DNA from 2 places in the Clostridium sp. HMP27 genome. Region 2 is predicted to be linked to the other one. Evidence: riboswitches for the same ligand, from Rfam matches in the RefSeq annotation. Region 2 holds a riboswitch; the other holds the start of a gene.
What was found. A riboswitch is a leader RNA that binds a small molecule or an ion and turns the genes downstream of it on or off. The one in region 2 is predicted to bind FMN.
Positions count from the first base shown of each region.

Region 1: linked by a shared signal. The riboswitch ahead of DP68_RS00595 (ECF transporter S component) and the one ahead of ribD (bifunctional diaminohydroxyphosphoribosylaminopyrimidine deaminase/5-amino-6-(5-phosphoribosylamino)uracil reductase RibD) in region 2 are both predicted to bind FMN.

Region 1 is NZ_JMFY01000001.1:118,214-127,598, reverse strand. It holds gene DP68_RS00600 (hypothetical protein) at 1-1,149, opposite strand, end outside; gene DP68_RS00595 (ECF transporter S component) at 1,262-1,876, opposite strand; FMN riboswitch at 1,977-2,090, opposite strand; gene DP68_RS00590 (Tex family protein) at 2,177-4,339, opposite strand; gene DP68_RS00585 (M28 family metallopeptidase) at 4,475-5,833, shown strand; one part of gene prfB (peptide chain release factor 2) at 5,907-6,929, opposite strand; one part of gene prfB (peptide chain release factor 2) at 6,931-7,008, opposite strand; gene secA (preprotein translocase subunit SecA) at 7,107-9,385, opposite strand, start outside.
Region 2 is NZ_JMFY01000018.1:271,575-280,959, reverse strand. It holds gene DP68_RS10480 (biotin transporter BioY) at 1-232, opposite strand, end outside; gene DP68_RS10475 (hypothetical protein) at 423-1,796, shown strand; gene DP68_RS10470 (DsrE/DsrF/DrsH-like family protein) at 1,879-2,370, shown strand; gene hutG (formimidoylglutamase) at 2,527-3,540, opposite strand; gene DP68_RS10460 (hypothetical protein) at 3,739-4,554, shown strand; gene DP68_RS10455 (asparagine synthase) at 4,673-4,873, shown strand; gene DP68_RS10450 (Rid family detoxifying hydrolase) at 5,113-5,484, shown strand; gene mnmH (tRNA 2-selenouridine(34) synthase MnmH) at 5,615-6,640, shown strand; FMN riboswitch at 6,700-6,814, shown strand; gene ribD (bifunctional diaminohydroxyphosphoribosylaminopyrimidine deaminase/5-amino-6-(5-phosphoribosylamino)uracil reductase RibD) at 7,057-8,142, shown strand; gene DP68_RS10435 (riboflavin synthase) at 8,181-8,834, shown strand; gene DP68_RS10430 (bifunctional 3,4-dihydroxy-2-butanone-4-phosphate synthase/GTP cyclohydrolase II) at 8,849-9,385, shown strand, end outside.

The sequences.
Region 1 (9,385 bases), on a different contig from region 2:
ATTTTCTTCTTTAATGTTTTTTATTAGAGAACTTATTGTATTTTTAATTTCCTCGGTTTTCATATCTATATCTTGCTTTACCTTATCAGATAACATTTCTATGGCCTTGTGCTTAAAACTTTCATTTAACTTTTTTTCTATATTTGCATCCTTCTCTATTATTAAATTTTCAGGTTTAGCTTCCATTATATTTTTTTTATTTAAGTTACGGATATCCTCTAATTTAGTATTTTCATCATCATTTTGATTTAATCCTATTTCATTTAATTTTATGTCTTTTTCTGTATTACTTACTAAACTTTTAGGTAAATCTTTGAACTCCTTTGCTACTGGATCACTAAAATCATCTTTTCTTAAACTTAATATACTGCCCTTTGGATGTTCTTGAGATGTATTACTTTCTTTATATACACTACTTTGTTGAGGCATGCTATCTTCCTCAGATATATTACCTTCCCTGACAATATTATAGACAGATGCGCCTTCTTCCTTGAATATCTTATTAAAACTATCTATATTTTCAGAACTTAATTCTATATTATTTTCTATAAAAGTCATAATCTCTTTTGAGTTTAGCTCTGTAAGTTTATTAAAAAACACTTTAAGATTTTCTACTGCACCTTTTCCTTCTGCTGAACTAGGATTTATATTTTTATTTAATAAATACTTATTTATAAATGTATCGATATAATTTTCATCCTTATTGGCATTTTCTTTAAAGCTCTCTATAGATATAATATTTATTATATTTTCTTTAGTAAGAGGTATATTATGTTTTATCATATCCCTTAAAAGTCCATAATTTTCCCTTTTTATATTTAAACATTCATTCTTTAAAAAGTTTTCCAAAGAAGTATCCTCTATGATCTCCCCTTGGCTTTCTTGCCTTACAATTTTAAGCTTAATTTTCCCATCTTCAAAACCTTCAACTTTAAATTTTATTAGTTCTTCTGGGATAAGTTCCAAGGGCTTCTCAAGCTTAGCTGAAAATTGCCATCCGTCTAAAAGTTTTAATAAAATATCTTGCCCTGTTTCTTCTAGAGATACTATTCTTGCTGCAAAAACCTGACCTATTTCAAAAGAAATTTTCCCTTTGATTTTGCTTGAATTTATATTATAATTACTGTTTATATTTAAGATTCCAGCCATAAATCCTACCCCCCTTTTTTATCCTATTATCGATTGACTTATAATAAACCTAAATAACATAAAAAAACAAAATGGCAGCATCTAGATTTTACTAGATTACTACCATTTTAAATTAGTTACTTCGTGCTGCCTTTTTAGCCTCACTGTGAATTAGTGGTGATACGCTCTTATAAATTCCAAGAGTTATAGCTGATACCACAACACCTTTTATAAGGTTAAATGGCACTATGGACCATAATATAAATGTCTTTAAATCCTTTATTGCTGGGTTAACTGCACTTCCCATTTGTACAAAGGCTTCCATCGGAATATGAAGCACCTTTTGATATAGTGGTAAGAATAAATAATAATTTAAAACCCCAGCAACTATAGACATAAATATGCTGCCTACTAATAAGGACATTACAGCCATCTTCTTTGATTTATTATATTTGTACATGTAACCTGCAACAAAAACCATAGCTCCTCCTACTAGGAAGTTAGCTAGTTCTCCAACAAAAGCTGTCTTTGTTCCCATAAGTCCATGTATTATATTTTTGAATAACTCTATAATTACACCTTCTACAGGACCTAATGCAAAAGCTCCTAAAAGTGCAGGTATATCACTTGCATCAATTTTTAAAAACTCTGGGAAAAGTGGTAGTGGCAATTCAATGTACTGAATTAAAAATGCAATAACACTTAATAATGAAATCTTAATAAGCTTGTTCAATTTAAAGTCTCTCATACTTTAACCCTCCTAATTTTATATATCTTCTTTGGGTTAGGTATAATAAAAAATCCCTGATGCTAACAAAATAACATCAGGGCGCAAATAGCTAAAGCCATTATACCTTCTTCCATCCAGACTATACTGTCGGCTTCGGAATTACACCGAATCAGCCTTTCGGCTCGCGGGCTTTACCGCCGGTGGGGACTCACACCCCGCCCTGAAGATAAAAATTAAATTTTTTTATTAATTTTTATTACAATCATATTATATTCTATATAGTCACAATTTTCAACTGGTACTTTTAGAAAATATGAACTAATTCATGTCCTTCATACTTAAAGATATTCTCTTTCTCTTTTCATCCACTTCTAATATCTTTACTTGAACGATATCTCCCACCTTAACTACGTCTAAAGGATGCTTTACAAAGTTATCAGAAAGCTGACTTATATGAACTAATCCATCTTGATGCACTCCTATATCTACAAAGGCACCAAAGTCTGCTACGTTTCTTACTGTTCCCATAAGCATCATTCCTGATTTTAGCTGATTTATATCAATAACTCCAGTCTTAAGTATTGGCTTAGGTAATTCTTCTCTTGGATCTCTTCCTGGTTTTTTAAGTTCCTTTATCATATCAGTTAAAGTAGGTACTCCTATATTTAGCTTTTCTGCTAAAGGTTCTATCCCGATAACTTCTGCTCTTTTGTCTATATCTTGAAGTCTTTTACTCTTTAAGTCATCTTCAGTATAATTAAGAATTTTTAAAAGATTTTTTGCTTCATCATATGATTCTGGATGCACAGAGGTATTGTCTAGTGCTTCCTTACTTTCTAATACCCTTAAAAATCCTGCACATTGTTCAAAAGCCTTAGCCCCAAGTCTTTTTACCTTTAAAAGCTCTTTTCTGCTTTTAAACTTGCCATTTTCCTCTCTATACGCCACTATATTTTGTGCTATTGATGAATTTACTCCTGAAATATAGGATAAAAGTGATGGAGTAGCCACATTTAAATCAACACCTACATTATTAACACAATCTTCTACTGTTCCCTTTAGAGATTCATCTAGCTTTTTAGCAGTTACATCATGCTGATACTGCCCTACCCCTATGGATTTAGGATCTATTTTTACAAGTTCTGCTAGTGGATCTTGAAGTCTTCTTCCTATAGATATAGCTCCTCTTATAGAAACATCTAAATCCGGATATTCCTTAGCTGCAAGTTCTGACGCAGAGTATACTGACGCGCCTGCTTCAGAAACTATTACATAGTACAAATCCTTGCCCCTTTCCTCTTTTACTTCCTTTATAAGTCTTCCTATAACTTCTTCAGACTCCCTGCTTGCAGTACCATTTCCTAGGGATATTACGTCTACATTATGTTTATATACAAGCTCCTTTAAAACCTTTATAGAGCCTTCTACATCATTTTGAGGTGCTGTGGCATAAACTGTAGCCTTTTCTAAAAACTTTCCTGTATCATCTAAAACTGATACTTTACATCCTGTTCTAAATCCAGGGTCATAACCTAAAACTACCTTACCCTTTATAGGAGCTTGCATAAGAAGTGCCTTTAAATTAGCTTTAAATATATTTATTGCTCCTTCTTCTCCCTTGCTTGTAAGATCTGACCTTATTTCTCTTTCTATAGAAGGATATATAAGCCTTTTTAAGGAATCCTCTACACTGTGTTCAAGATATGTATCTGTACTCTTATTTCCTTTTAAAACTCTGCCCTTTAAATACTGTATTATTCTTTCTTGGTCAACTGTTACCTTTACAGATAAAACCTTTTCTTTTTCTCCTCTATTTATTGCAAGTATTCTATGAGAAGGTATATTTCTCACAGCTTCCTTATATTCGTAATACATTTCATAAGGAGTTGGCTCATTACTTTCTCCCTTAGTTTCTATAAAACCTTCTCTAGTTACTAAGTTTCTTATCCACTTTCTATATTCAGCCTCATCAGATATTACTTCACTTATTATATCCTCAGCACCTTGGAGTGCTTCTCCTACTGAATTTACTCCCTTTTCCTCATCTATAAACTCTGATGCATATTCACTTATATCCTCTTTAAATTCTCCACTTAATATAACCTCAGCTAGTGGCTTTAATCCCTTTTCTTCAGCTATAGTTGCACGGGTTCTCTTTTTAGCTTTAAATGGTCTATATATATCCTCAACTTCTGTTAAGGTTTCACACCTTATAACACTTTGTTTAAGCTCTTCTGTAAGCTTTCCCTGTTCTCCTATGATTCTAATAACATCTTCTTTTCTATTTTCTAAATTTGTTAAATAATTAAGTCTTTCATAAAGTTCTCTAAGTACAGTATCGCTTAATCCACCTGTAGCTTCTTTTCTATATCTAGCTATAAAAGGAATCGTGTTTCCTTCATCTAATAACCCTACTACGCTCTTTACTTGACTTAAATTTATATTAAGCTCCTTCGAAAGTCTCTCATGAATATTGCTCATATATACTCCTCCGTTTCTCATTCATCTAACTTATTGGCTAAAATTTTATTAAATATAAGTTTTTTACTAAAGGTATAATACCCATTTAAATTTAATATATTTCTATGGAAATACTTTATTTAATAAGGAGAATTTATGTTTAAGAAATTCCTATATTATTGTACCACATTATTCCTTATTGTTTTCTATTTTAGCTTTAATTTATTCATCAACATAAAGCCCTTTGAAAGCTACAATGTACTTAAAACAATAGAAGCATTATCTTCTGACAAATATAAAGGACGACTTGCAGGAACTCTTGAAAATACAGAGGCCGCTTCTTTTATAAAAGAAAAATTTCAAGAAAATAGTCTTACTCCATTTTACGATAGTTATTATCAGTTTTTTACTACTAACTATCCAAATAAAATAGAGGGAACTCCTACTCTAAGGGTTATAAATACAAAAGGAGATGTAGTAAAAGAGTACTCTTACGGAAATGACTACAAGGAAGACCTGTTAAACTTCAAAGAAAACAAGGTTGTATTTTCAAAAAATGAGGCCTTTTTTAAAGAGGACTTTATTAAAATAGATACCGGAAATATCAATATGGTATTTTATGTTCCTGAAGAAGATACACTTTCTTTTAGAAGTTCTTTTATGTATGATGCTCCTTTGGATATGTATATAATGATTAAATCCTCTACAAAAAAGGATTTAGAAAGATTTCTTGGACTTGGATATATGGTGGAATGTTTTATCCCCTTTGAAGTTAAGCAAGCTTCCATTCCTAATGTAGTTGCGAAAATCAAAGGTAAAAAGCCTAACTACTCTCCTATAGTACTAGGTGCACATTTTGATCACCTAGGCAATGATTTACAAGGTAATTTATATGGCGGCGCACTAGACAACGCTTCTGGAATAGCCTTTATAATTGAAATGAGCAAATATTTAAAATCCCTAGGTGTCCCAGATAAGGATATAGCATTTGTAGGATTTAATGCTGAAGAATTTGGCTGCTTGGGTTCAGCAGAATTTGTTAAAGAGTATAAGCCTATACTTACAAATAGCAAGGTTTTTAACTTTGATATGATTGGAACTAATAATTCAGCTCCTCTTTGTATAATGGGCGGAAAAGAAGATACTGTAAATAATTCCTTTATCAAGTCAGCTGCGGGTACTTGTACTAGAAATAAGATATTCTTTAACTATCTATTTGATGATTCTAGTGACCATTCTTCCTTTAGAAAAGAAAATATAGATGCTATAACTTTTATAGACAATGATACCACAAGGATTCACACTCCTAATGATAAGGCTTCCTTTATAAGCCTGAAAAACATTGATAGATGTTTTAATGTAGTATATAAGGAGGTCATAAAATATGCATTTGGAAATAATCCATTGTATTTTTACTATAAACAAATGCTAATAGCCTCAGCAGGTCTAACACTTATTGGCTTATTTATACTGTCAAAGATTAAAATAAGAGCAAATAATAAAATGTCTAGATAAAAATAATATTTAATCAATAATGGTTAATGTAAAAGGTTACTTTAAGTCACCTTTCTACATTAACCATTATTGATTAGAGACTTTTTAGATATTCATTTATAAACAAATCTATCTCTCCATCCATTACAGCACTTACATTACTGGTTTCAGCTAAAGTTCTATGATCTTTTACTAAACTGTATGGATGAAATACATAGGATCTTATTTGACTTCCCCAACCTATATCCTTAAGTTCTCCAGTTAAATCTTCTATCCGCTCTTTGTGTGCAGCTTCTTTAAGTTCAATAAGCTTTGCCTTAAGCATCTTTAATGCAGTTTCACGATTTGAGTGCTGACTTCTTTCATTTTGACACTGAACTACTATACCTGTAGGTATATGGGTAATTCTAATTGCAGATTCCGTCTTATTTACATGCTGTCCACCAGCTCCCCCAGATCTATAAGTATCTACTTTTAAATCATCAGAATTTATATCTATGTCCTGATTTTCAGTAAGCTCTGGAAGTACTTCAAGAGAAGCAAAGGAGGTTTGTCTCTTACCATTTGCATTAAAGGGTGATATTCTTACAAGTCTGTGTATACCCTTTTCTGCCTTTAAATAGCCGTAAGCAAAGTCACCTATTATATTTAACGTAACCCCTTTAATTCCAGCTTCATCTCCTGGTAAAAAGTCAATTGTCTCTACTTTAAATCCCTTTTTTTCTGCCCATCTTGTATACATTCTAAGAAGCATTTCAGTCCAGTCCTGTGCATCCGTACCTCCAACTCCTGCATGAAGGGTAATAATTGCATTGTTTCTATCATATTCTCCTGAAAGCATCGTTTCTATTCTGAGATTTTCTATTTCCTCATTTAAGTTCGACACTTCTTTTAATATAGCCTTAACTTCAGATTCATCTTCTTCCTCTGTGATTATGTCTATAAATTCTTCGCTATCTTGAGCTCTAGTATTTAAGTCATTGAATCTTCCTATTCTATCCTTAAGAAACTTTTCTTCCTGTGTTATTTGCTGCGCTCTATCCAAATTACCCCAAAAATCTGACTCTTGCATTATATTATGTAGTTCTTCTATTCTCGATTGAAGTCTTGGGAGGTCAAAGTGAACCACCTATTTCCTTTAAAGTGTTCTGCATCTTTACTAAATCTTCTTTCGCTTCTTGTAATTTTATAAGCACCTTAACTTCACCCCTTTATATTTCTTTGATTGTATAACAGAATGGAGAGGTAGTCGCCCCACCTTCTCCATTCAAACAATGCTTATATTAAATTTTAATTACGCTTCTCTTCCACAGCAATTTTTATACTTTTTGCCGCTTCCACATGGACATAAGTCATTTCTTCCGACTTTATGTTCCTTTTTTACAGGTTCCTTTTTTACTCCATCTCCACTTTCATAGTTAGTAGCAGTTTCCTTTGCTACTCTTTCCCTTTCAGGAGCACTTTGAATTTGAACATGGAATAAATATTTTACAGTATCTACTTTAATACCATAAATCATTTCATCAAACATTTCACTTCCTTCAAACTGATAAGCTTGAACTGGATCCTGCTGCTTATATGCTCTAAGTCCCATACCTTGTTTTAAGTGATCCATGTTATCTATATGATCTATCCATTTGGTATCAACAACTCTTAATATTATAACTCTTTCTATTTCTCTCATTTGTTCGGAAGTAAAGTCTTCTTCCTTTTCTACATACATATTTTCAGCTATAGTTAAAAGTTTTTCCTTTATTTCTTCATGAGATAACACAGATAGCTGTTCAACTTTTACATAATCCTTTGGTAAATATATATCTTCAAGATAATCTATAAGCTTTTCTATATCAGACTCAAGCTCATCCTCTACTCCTGAAATATGTGAATCCACTGCAGCATATATGACTTCTCTTATCATTTGCTGAACTTGATCCTTTAAATCCTCACCTTCTAAAACTTCAGAACGCTGTTTATATATTATTTCTCTTTGCTTATTTATAACATCATCATACTGAATAAGAGTTTTTCTAACATCAAAGTTATTTCCTTCTACCTTCTTTTGAGCATTTTCTATAGCTCCGCTAACCATTTTACTTTCTATCGCTTCATCATCACCAAGACCTAATTTCTCAACTATTCCCTTTAGCTTATCAGATCCAAATATTCTCATAAGATCATCTTCTAAGGATACAAAAAATCTTGATTCACCTGGATCTCCTTGACGCCCTGAACGTCCTCTCAACTGATTATCTATTCTTCTAGATTCATGTCTTTCTGTACCTATTATTTTAAGTCCGCCTGCTTCTGTTACTCCTTCACCAAGCTTAATATCAGTACCACGCCCTGCCATATTTGTCGCAATAGTTACCATACCATATTCACCAGCATGAGCTACTATTTCAGCTTCCTTTTCATGATACTTAGCATTAAGGACTTGATGCGGAATCCCCTTCTTCTTTAGCATTTCAGAAATAAGCTCCGACTTCTCGATACTTACGGTACCTACAAGTGTTGGTTGGCCCTTTTTATGAGTTTCTATTATTTCCTCTACTATGGCTTTATATTTACCCTTGGCAGTTTTATAAATCACATCTGGCTGATCTTTTCTTATAACTGGCTTATGAGTTGGCACTACTATAACATCTAATCCATATATTTCCCTAAACTCATTTTCTTCTGTTAACGCTGTACCTGTCATACCGGAAAGCTTTTTAAATATTCTAAAGTAATTTTGGTAAGTTATCGTAGCTAAAGTTTTAGATTCTCTTTCTACTTTAACCCCTTCCTTTGCTTCTATGGCCTGATGAAGACCATCACTATATCTTCTACCTTCCATTACTCTTCCTGTAAACTCATCAACTATCACTACTTCATCATCTTTTACTATATAGTCCTTTTCTTTCTTCATCATATAGTTAGCCTTTAACGCCTGAACTACGTGATGTTGAACTTCCATATTTTCTGGATCTGCATAGTTTTCTAATCTAAAGTATCTTTCAGCCTTCTCTATACCTTCATCGGTAAGTATTACTGAATTTGCCTTTTCATCTGTAGTAAAGTCTTTTTCTTTTACTAATGACTTAGCAAAATAATCTGCCACTTTATAAAACTCCGTGGATTTTTCTCCTTGACCAGAAATTATTAGCGGTGTTCTAGCCTCATCTATAAGTATTGAGTCAACTTCGTCCACTATAGCAAAGTTAAGAGGTCTTTGAACTCTTTCTTCTTTGTATATAACCATGTTATCTCTTAAATAATCAAATCCAAATTCACTATTTGTTCCATATGTAATATCTGAATTATATGCTTCCTGTCTCTCTGATGGTTCTAATTCATGTAAAATAACTCCTACCTTAAGTCCTAAAAATTCATAAACAGGATTCATTATGTCTCTGTCTCTTTTTGCAAGATAATCGTTAACTGTGACTATGTGAACACCTTTACCAGATAGAGAATTTAAGTATGCCGGAAGTGTTGCAACTAAAGTCTTTCCTTCACCTGTTTTCATTTCTGCTATTCTTCCTTGATGAAGGACAATCCCCCCCATAAGCTGTTCTCTATAATGCTTAAGTC
Region 2 (9,385 bases):
AAGATAAACCACCTGGCTTTGTAAATACAGGAAGACCTAATAATCCTAGTGTTACATATACAATTTGGGATAATGCACCTAATCTAGAGCCAAGTAGTATTCCTGCAAGTGCTGTAAATAAAAATTGAAGATTAATGGGTGCAGGTTCTAGAGGGATTTTTATAAATGTTCCAATAGCAGTTAAAGATGTAAATAAGGAAACAAGAATCATATCTCGTGTAGTAATTTTCATTAAAAAACCTCCTAAATTTATTGTAAACCTAATATTTAAATAAAGTTTACAATAATAACACTTTGTTGTCAATGCAATTAAAACAAAACATTCGATGAAATAATATTCCCTAATTAGAATAATATTTGAGATTTAAACAAAACATAGTTTTATATATTGTATTTTCAATATAAGAAGGCAGGAGAAAACTATGATTACATTAGGATTAATACACTATATATATTTAGCAATAATTATTTTAGTTATTGGAATTATATTTTTTAAAAAGGATGTTGTAATACCCTGTATATTAGGGATAGGTATAATTGGATTAATAAAAACTTCGAATGTTTTGGAGGCAGTGCAAATTATTTATAGGGCCATATTAGTATCTGGCAGAGAGTTTATAGAAATTGTGCTTATAATTTCTATGGTAAATGCTATGTCAAAGTCTTTAAGCGATATAGGTGCAGATGAACTTATTGTAAATCCCTTAAGAAAATTTATGATAAACAAGGTAGTAGCTTTTTTTGTTTTAGGTTTCACTGTAACTATAACCTCTTGGTTTATATGGCCAACTCCTGCAACCGTATTTATTGGCGCAATAATGGTGCCTGCTGCTGTAAAAGCAGGTCTTCCAAAAATTTGGGCAGCAGTTGCTTTATCTTTATTTGGCAAGGGAATAGCGCTATCTAGTGATTTTTTTATTCAGGGTGCACCTGCAATAACTGCTAAGACTGCAGGAATAAATGATACATTTATAATAGTAAGGCAAAGTATACCCTTTTGGATTACGATGAGTGTTTTTACTGTAGGAACTGCATTTTTTATTATGAAAAGAGAAACAAATAAAGTTGATGATTATAATGAGCAACAGCATATTCAAGAGGTGGTGATTGATAAAGATCCGCCACTGCACAATCCAAAGCTCATAGCAATATCTACCCCTATAGTATTTTTAATAGATGTAATTTTTATATACATGTTTAAGTTAAAGGGTCAAGGTGCAACAGCTTTAATAGGAGGAACTGCTATTTTAATTTTAATATTTACATCTATTTTAAATTTTGGAGTAGTAAAGTCCTTAGGCGAAGTAACAAGATACATAAAGGACGGTTTTGTGTTTGGTATAAAAGTTTTTGCTCCAGTAATAGTTATAGGTGCTTTTTTCTTTTTAGGAAGTGAGAATACGGCAAAGGAGATTTTGGGTAATAATGCTACAGGGCTTTTAACAGATATGGCAATGTATATATCCAGTAAAATAACACTATCTAGTTTTTCAGTGATTTCAATTCAAGGGTTTGTAGCTGTTATACTTGGAGTAAGCGGTTCTGCCTTTGGAGGACTTCCTCTTATGGGAACATTGGCACATGCTTTTAATACAGCAATAGGAACTGATACATCAAAGGTAGCAGCCTTTGGGCAAGTACTTTCAATTTGGATAGGAGGAACTGCTATACCATGGAGTGTTGTATCGGTTGCAGCAATTTGTGATGTTAAACCCTTTGATTTAGCTAGAAAAAATATGATTCCAGTAATAGTAGGAATTATGACTACAGTAATTGCAGCATTTATATTGATTTAATTAATAAGTTAGTTAGTGTTATTAAGAAAAATATAAAAATTTAAGTACTTAATAAATACTATAAATGTAGGAGGTAAGTAATTTGGATAATAACGTAGACAATAAGAAATTAAGCTTAGTTCTTTTTAGTGGCGATTATGATAAAGCTTTGGCTGCTCTTACTATTGCAAATGCAGCAAGTGATATTGGAGTAGATGTGAGTATATTTTGTGCCTTTTGGGGACTATTTTTAGTAAGAGATCCTGAAAGAATGACTTTAGAAGATAAAACAGCCTATGAAAAGATGTTTGATTCTGTAACGCCTGTAGGACCTGAGCAGCTTCCACTATCAAAAATGAATATGGCTGGAGTTGGAAAGGCAATGCTTCAAAAGATGATGGAAGATACAGAAACACCTACTTTAACAAAATTTTTAAATGGAGCAATAAAAAAGGGAGTTAAATTCTACGGCTGTAAAATGTCTGTAGAAGTGATGGGGTTTAAGGAAGAAGAGTTTATTGAAGGCTTTACAATCATAACAGCTCAAGATTATATGAGAGATGCATTGAATTCTAACATACAGCTATTCATATAAAAAGGATATTGCGACGTTTTTAATGTTGAACACAAGCAATGAATTTGCATTGTAGAAAGCATTGAGCAAGCAATTAAAAGCTCTTTTGCGTAACGAACGCTTTCCTAAATGCAAATTCACTGCAGGCGGTTCAACATTAAAAATGTCGTGTTATTTCTATAGTGATAAATTACATATATGAGCCATTGTATTTATTACTGAAAAAATGATTACTGCAGCTAAATTTGCTGTGGTGTTGTCCAAATCAAATCTTGGAGAAACCTCAGCAATATCAAAGCTCACAACTTTATTGGATTTTAAAATATATTTAATAAACTTTATTACTTTTTCAGGATCAAGTCCCAGCGGTTGAGATGCACTAACTCCTGGTGCAAATGCTGAAGAAAATACATCTGAACATATAGTTATGTAAATATGATCTCTAAGTTTTATAAACTCATCTAATCTTTCAAATACATTCCAATCGTCACTATTTAAAATATCCTTTGCTAAAATATAATCCACTCCTAATTTGTCAGCAGTTTTAAACAAATCTACAGTATTACTGTGTTTTTGAATTCCAAGACACATGTAGGAATATTCTAAGCTTTTCTCTTCACAAATATCAGCTATTTGTCTAAACATAGAACCTGAATGACTACCATTTGGATAAGGTCTAATATCAAAATGAGCATCAAAATTTATTATACCAATATTAGGTTTAGGATTATTTTTAGATAAATTACCTAAAATACCACTATAATGTCCCCAAGCTGTCTCGTGTCCTCCACCTAAGACTATGGGAAATAAGTTTAAGCTTAAAATCTTGTCTACTGCTTTTGAAAGTAAGTCTTGACTTTCTTCTAAAGAAATGTTTTCACAAAGTATGTCTCCAGCATCAAAAAGTTTGACTTCTTGTGTAAAGCAACAAGGAAGATGTGCAAGCTCCTTTCTAATACTTTCGGGACCTTTAGAAGCACCAGTTCTACCTTTATTTCTATTAATTCCTTCATCACAACAAAATCCAATGAAGGCAAAACCTAATTGTCCATCGAAAGGAATTAAATGCTCATTCTTTAAATCTATTAATTCAACCCATTGATGCCATCTAAATGCATCAAAATTTGTATCACTATCAATTCTTCCTTGCCAAACTGATCTATCTGCAATTTTATAGTTTGTACTAAACATCTTTTGCCAACCCCCCATGTGTTATATAAATATATAATATCATCTTTTTTATATTCATTTCCACCAGTATTGTATTAAAAATTAAAAAAATAATTTTTAATCTGAGGATTACTATAAAGCACCAGAAATATCAAGCGACTATTTATAACAAAGGCATATATATAAGTAGCTTACAAATTATACAAAGGGGGGAGTTAAATGAAAAAATTTATCTTAATAGTATTAGCAGTAAGTATAATTTTGAGTTTTTTAGGGTGCTCCAATTCTACTTCAAAAGCAAATATAAATATGAATTATTTATCAACAGCAAACATAAAAAATAATACTGCAGAAGAAGCTACATTTACATTAATTGATGCTTTAGTATCAGGAAATGAAAAGGTTTTAAGCGTAATAAATCATAATAAAGACATATTTAGTACCAAAGTTCTTTTAGATATTAGTGAAAAATATTTTAAGGGAAAAGATAATGATGATTTTGCTTATGATTTTACTCATGTAAATGAAAATACTATTATTTATGTAGAAGTTGATACAAATAATAGTAATGAAGCTAAGTATGTAGCATTAAAGATGAGGGATGAAAATGGAAAGTATTATTTCGACAGCTTTGTACCTAGTAATTATGAACTTGTAGACAAGGAAGGCAGAAATAATATACTTTATGATTATATATTAATTAACGATATTGGTGTGAAAAATAGTACTATGAAAGAACTTGCAGAAACTTTTACGAAGGCATTAAGTAGAGGTGACAAGGAGACAATAAAAAAAATAAGTAGCTCCAAGATAAAAGATAATCTAGATGAAATTATAACGGAAGAAGGCTATAAAAATATGAAACAATATGAAAATAAGCCTTTTGAAGTGAGAGTATCTGATGGGTTTATTTCGGCTACTATAGATTATGGGAATAATGTTATATACGATATATTGATTGTAAAAGAAGGAGAAAAATATTATTTTGATGGATTTTTTGAAGAAGAAGGTGGAGAAGCACAAAAGGACAAATAAAGTAGTTACCATAGAATTACTCTTTTCTTCTATTTTTATTAAGGATAAATAAGTTTATAGGTGGAATAATAATTATGTTCTTTAAATAAAAATTAGGATAAAAGAGGAGGAATAAGTTATGCGTGAGGGAATGATACCTACAGTTTTAGGTGCAGCAGTAACTGGAGCAGGTGCTACAATGGTTAAGAAAAAAGCAGCTACAGCAATTGGCGCTGGTATTTTAGGATTTGGACTCGCACATATAGTTTTAGGCTCAATAGAAATGGTTCAGCATAGAGATGACAAAATGGAACATGTAAAAAGATTTGGATTATGGTAATGAAATCTATAAAATAAACTAACTTTTTAATATTACAAGGTGGTGTTGTAAAATGTTGAAATTTAATTTCAATACTTTAAGACATCACCTTTGCTAATTTATGGAAAATAATGGTTTCAATACAAATTAGCACATCTCAGTTTGCTAAGATGTTTCAGTATTTAACTTATAATTCTCATAATATAAAATATATTTCATATTTATTAAGTAAGGTCAATTAATATATTGGGGGATTAAAAGTGAAAAAGAAAATTGAAACTTCATTAGCACCTAAGCCAGTTGGTCCATATTCACAAGGCTTGATAGTTGGAAACACTATATATGTATCTGGACAAGTAGGAGTAGATGTTATAACAGGAAAGGCTCCTAAGGGCATTGAAGAACAAACAAGGCAAGTTTTAAAAAATATACAAGCTATCTTAAAATGCGGTGGTGCAACTATGGATGATGTAGTTAAAGCTACGGTACATTTGTCAAATTTAAAATACTTCGAAAAATTTAATAAGATTTATGCTGAATTTTTCAAAGAGCCGTATCCTGTAAGAACAACAATAGGCAGTCAATTATTAGATAAGTTTTTAGTTGAGATAGATGTAATTGCTGAGGTTTAAGCATTTTCTAGACAATTAGTAAATTTGGTATGTTTTATTTATTTGTGATATTATAAAGTATATATGGATTAAATTTTATATATGTGGCAAGTATTTTAATAAATATAAACTGATTGTTGGGATGATGAAAATGTTAAGATCATTAGAATATGAAGAAGTACTTAAAGAAAATAAAAAGCCAATGGTTTTTGTGGATGTACGTAGTCCTAAGGAATTTAAAGAAGCTACTATACCAGGAGCAATAAATATACCATTATTCACTGATGAAGAAAGAGAAGAAATAGGGACAATTTATGTGAAAGATTCGCAAGATAAGGCAAAGAAGCGTGGAATAGAAATTGTTTCAAAAAAGTTACCCCAAATGTATGAGAGTTATAAGACAATTGATGATGAAAAGAAAAAGACAGCTATATTTTGTGCTAGAGGCGGTATGAGAAGCTCATCTATAGCATCATTGTTTACTGCACTTGGAATGGATATTATTAAAGTTACAAAGGGATATAAAGGTTATAGAGAATATATAAATCATAGCCTTCCTAGGTTATTTGAAGAAATTAAATTTGTTGTATTATATGGAAATACAGGTACAGGTAAGACTCATTTGTTGAGTAAATTAAGGGAAATGGGCTATGATACTTTAGATTTAGAAGCAGCAGCAAATCATAGAGGATCATTACTTGGATCAGTAGGGCTAGGCTCAGGAAATTCTCAGAAGATGTTTGAATCCTTAGTATTTGAAGAGCTATCAAAGAGAAAGACAAACTTAGTGTTTACTGAAGGAGAAAGCAAAAGAATAGATAAGATAGTTATGCCAGAGTATATGTTTAATGCAATCGAAAATGGAACACAAATTAATGTTACAGCTCCATTAGAATATCGTATAAAAAATATAAAAGATGATTATCTAATAAATGAAAGCAGTAAATATGAGATAATAGAAGCTTTAAAAAATATGAATAAATATATATCTGCATCTAGAATAGAAAAGTTTACAGGTAAGATTTTAAAGGATGAATATGATGAGGTAATTAGTGAATTAATGATTACTTATTATGATCCTATGTACAACTTTAAAGATAGAAATTTCTATTGTGAAGTGATCAATACTAACTTAGAGGAATGTTGTATCACTATATTAGATAAGGTGAAGAGATAAATAATTTAGTATTGACATATATAATGTACTGGTTTACAATGAACTTGTAAAACTTAATAAATTATCTTCAGGGCAGGGTGTGAATCCCTACCGGCGGTAAAGCCCGCGAGCCGTAAGGCATGATTCGGTGAAATTCCGAGGCCGACAGTAAAGTCTGGATGAAAGAAGATAGGCAGGTTATACTATAAAGTTACAATTTTTTATAGTATAAATTAATTTAGTGTCTACCAGCTCTGAAACTTATGTTTCAGAGCTTTTGTTTGTTAGATATAAATTAATAAACTTATTTGATTATTAGCCCTGAGTGAAAGCTTAGGGTTTTTTGTTTGTAATAAAATAAAAGACTTTTGAAAATGATGCATAAATAGCGTTAGTAAATCAAAAAATTATATATACTATGCAGAGAAGGTGATATTGTGAATGAAAAGTACATGGAGCTTGCTCTTGAACTTGCTAAAAAAGGTGAGGGAAGAGTAAATCCCAATCCTTTAGTTGGGGCAGTTATAGTAAAGGACAACAAAATAATTGGTGAAGGATATCATGAATATTATGGTGGCCCTCATGCAGAGATAAATGCATTTTCAAGCGTAAAGGAAAATGTTGAAGGAAGTACCATGTATGTGACATTAGAACCATGTTGTCACTATGGGAAAACTCCACCGTGTGTAAATGCAATAATCAAAAATAATATAAAAAAAGTTATAGTAGGGATGCTTGATCCTAACCCAAGGGTTGCAGGAAAAGGGGTAGAAATTCTAAGAGATCATGGTATTGAGGTGATAACAGGAGTTCTAGAGGAAGAGTGCAAAAGCTTAAATGAGATATTTATAAAATATATAGGAACTAAACTTCCTTTTGTAATCATGAAATATGCTATGACATTGGATGGTAAAATAGCAGCTTTTACTGGAGATTCTAAGTGGATAACAGGAGAGGCGGCAAGAGAGGAAGTACATAAGTTAAGAAATAAAGTTTCGGGAATTATGGTTGGAATAGGTACGGTACTTCAAGATAACCCAAGCCTTACTTGTAGAATTCAGGACGGTATGAGTCCAAAGAGAATAATTGTAGATAGTACTTTAAGAATACCTTTAAATTCAAATGTCTTAAACATAAAGGACGAAACTTTAACTATAATTGCAACTACTAAAAAAGCTTCAGAGGATAAGATACAGCTTTTAAAAGATAAAGGAGCAGAAGTTTTAATAGTTGAAGATATGGATGGCAGAGTAAATTTACAAGCCTTGATGAAAAGACTTGGAGAAATGGGTATAGATAGCATACTTTTAGAAGGAGGCAGCACATTGAATTATTCAGCAATAGAGCAGGGAATAGTTGATAAAGTGCAAGCTTATATAGCCTCTAAGATTATTGGAGGGGAAAGTGCCAAAACTCCAATTGGTGGAAAAGGGAAACCATTAATGAGTGAAAGCATAATCCTTCAAAATGTCACATTTAAAACCTTTGATGAAGATATTTTAATTGAAGGATACGTAAAATAAATATTACACAAAGGGGACTAGGAGTTAGGAGGGTAAGTATGTTTACTGGATTAGTTGAGGAAATAGGGATAATACAGGATATTCAAAGAGGAACAAAATCAGCTAGGCTTACTATAAAAGCTAGTAACATATTAGATGAAGTACAACTTGGTGATAGCATAAGTACCAATGGTGTTTGTTTAACTGTTACTGAGTACTCATCATCATCATTTACAGTGGACGTTATGGCTGAAACTTTAAGAAGCAGCAGTCTTGGAAGTCTAAAAAGAGGAAGCTATGTAAACTTAGAAAGAGCATTAAAAGTTAATGGAAGATTTGGGGGACACATAGTAAGCGGCCACATAGATGGGACAGGAATTATTGAGAATTTTGAGAAAGAGGATAATGCATTTTGGATTACCATTAAGGCAAACGAGGACATATTAAGGTATATAGTTCATAAAGGCTCGATTGCAATAGATGGAGTTAGCTTAACTGTAGCCTATGTGGACGAAGGAGTATTTAAAGTGTCCATAATCCCACATACTGGAGAAGAAACTATACTGTTGAAAAAATCACCAGGAGATATAGTGAACTTAGAATGTGACGTGTTAGGAAAATATGTAGAAAAGCTACTAGGTATAAAGTCTAAAGAAGAAAATAATAAAAAATCATCCATAACCTTAGAGTTTCTGAGGGAAAATGGATTTTAAGGAGGATTTAAAGAATGTATAAATTCAATAGTATAGAAGAAGCGATAGAGGATATTAGAGAGGGAAAAATCATAATAGTTATAGATGATGAAGATCGTGAAAATGAAGGTGATCTTCTTATGGCAGCAGAAAAGGTTACGGGAGAGGCTATAAACTTTATGGCCAAATACGGAAGAGGGCTTATATGCATGCCAATGGAAGAAGAAAGATTAAATGAATTAAACATACACCCAATGGTTAAAAATAATACAGATAATCACGAAACAGCTTTTACGGTTTCAATAGATGCAATGGAAACTACTACAGGAATTTCAGCTTATGAAAGAGCTTTAACTATAGAGAAAACTCTAGATCCTAATGCTAAAGCATCAGATTTCAGAAGACCTGGACACATATTTCCATTAGCTTGTAGACAAGGCGGGGTGTTAAAAAGAACAGGTCATACTGAAGCAGCAGTGGACCTTGCAAAACTTGCAGGACTTAAAGGAGCAGGGGTTATTTGTGAAATAATGAATGAAGATGGAACCATGGCAAGAACTCCTGAGCTTATG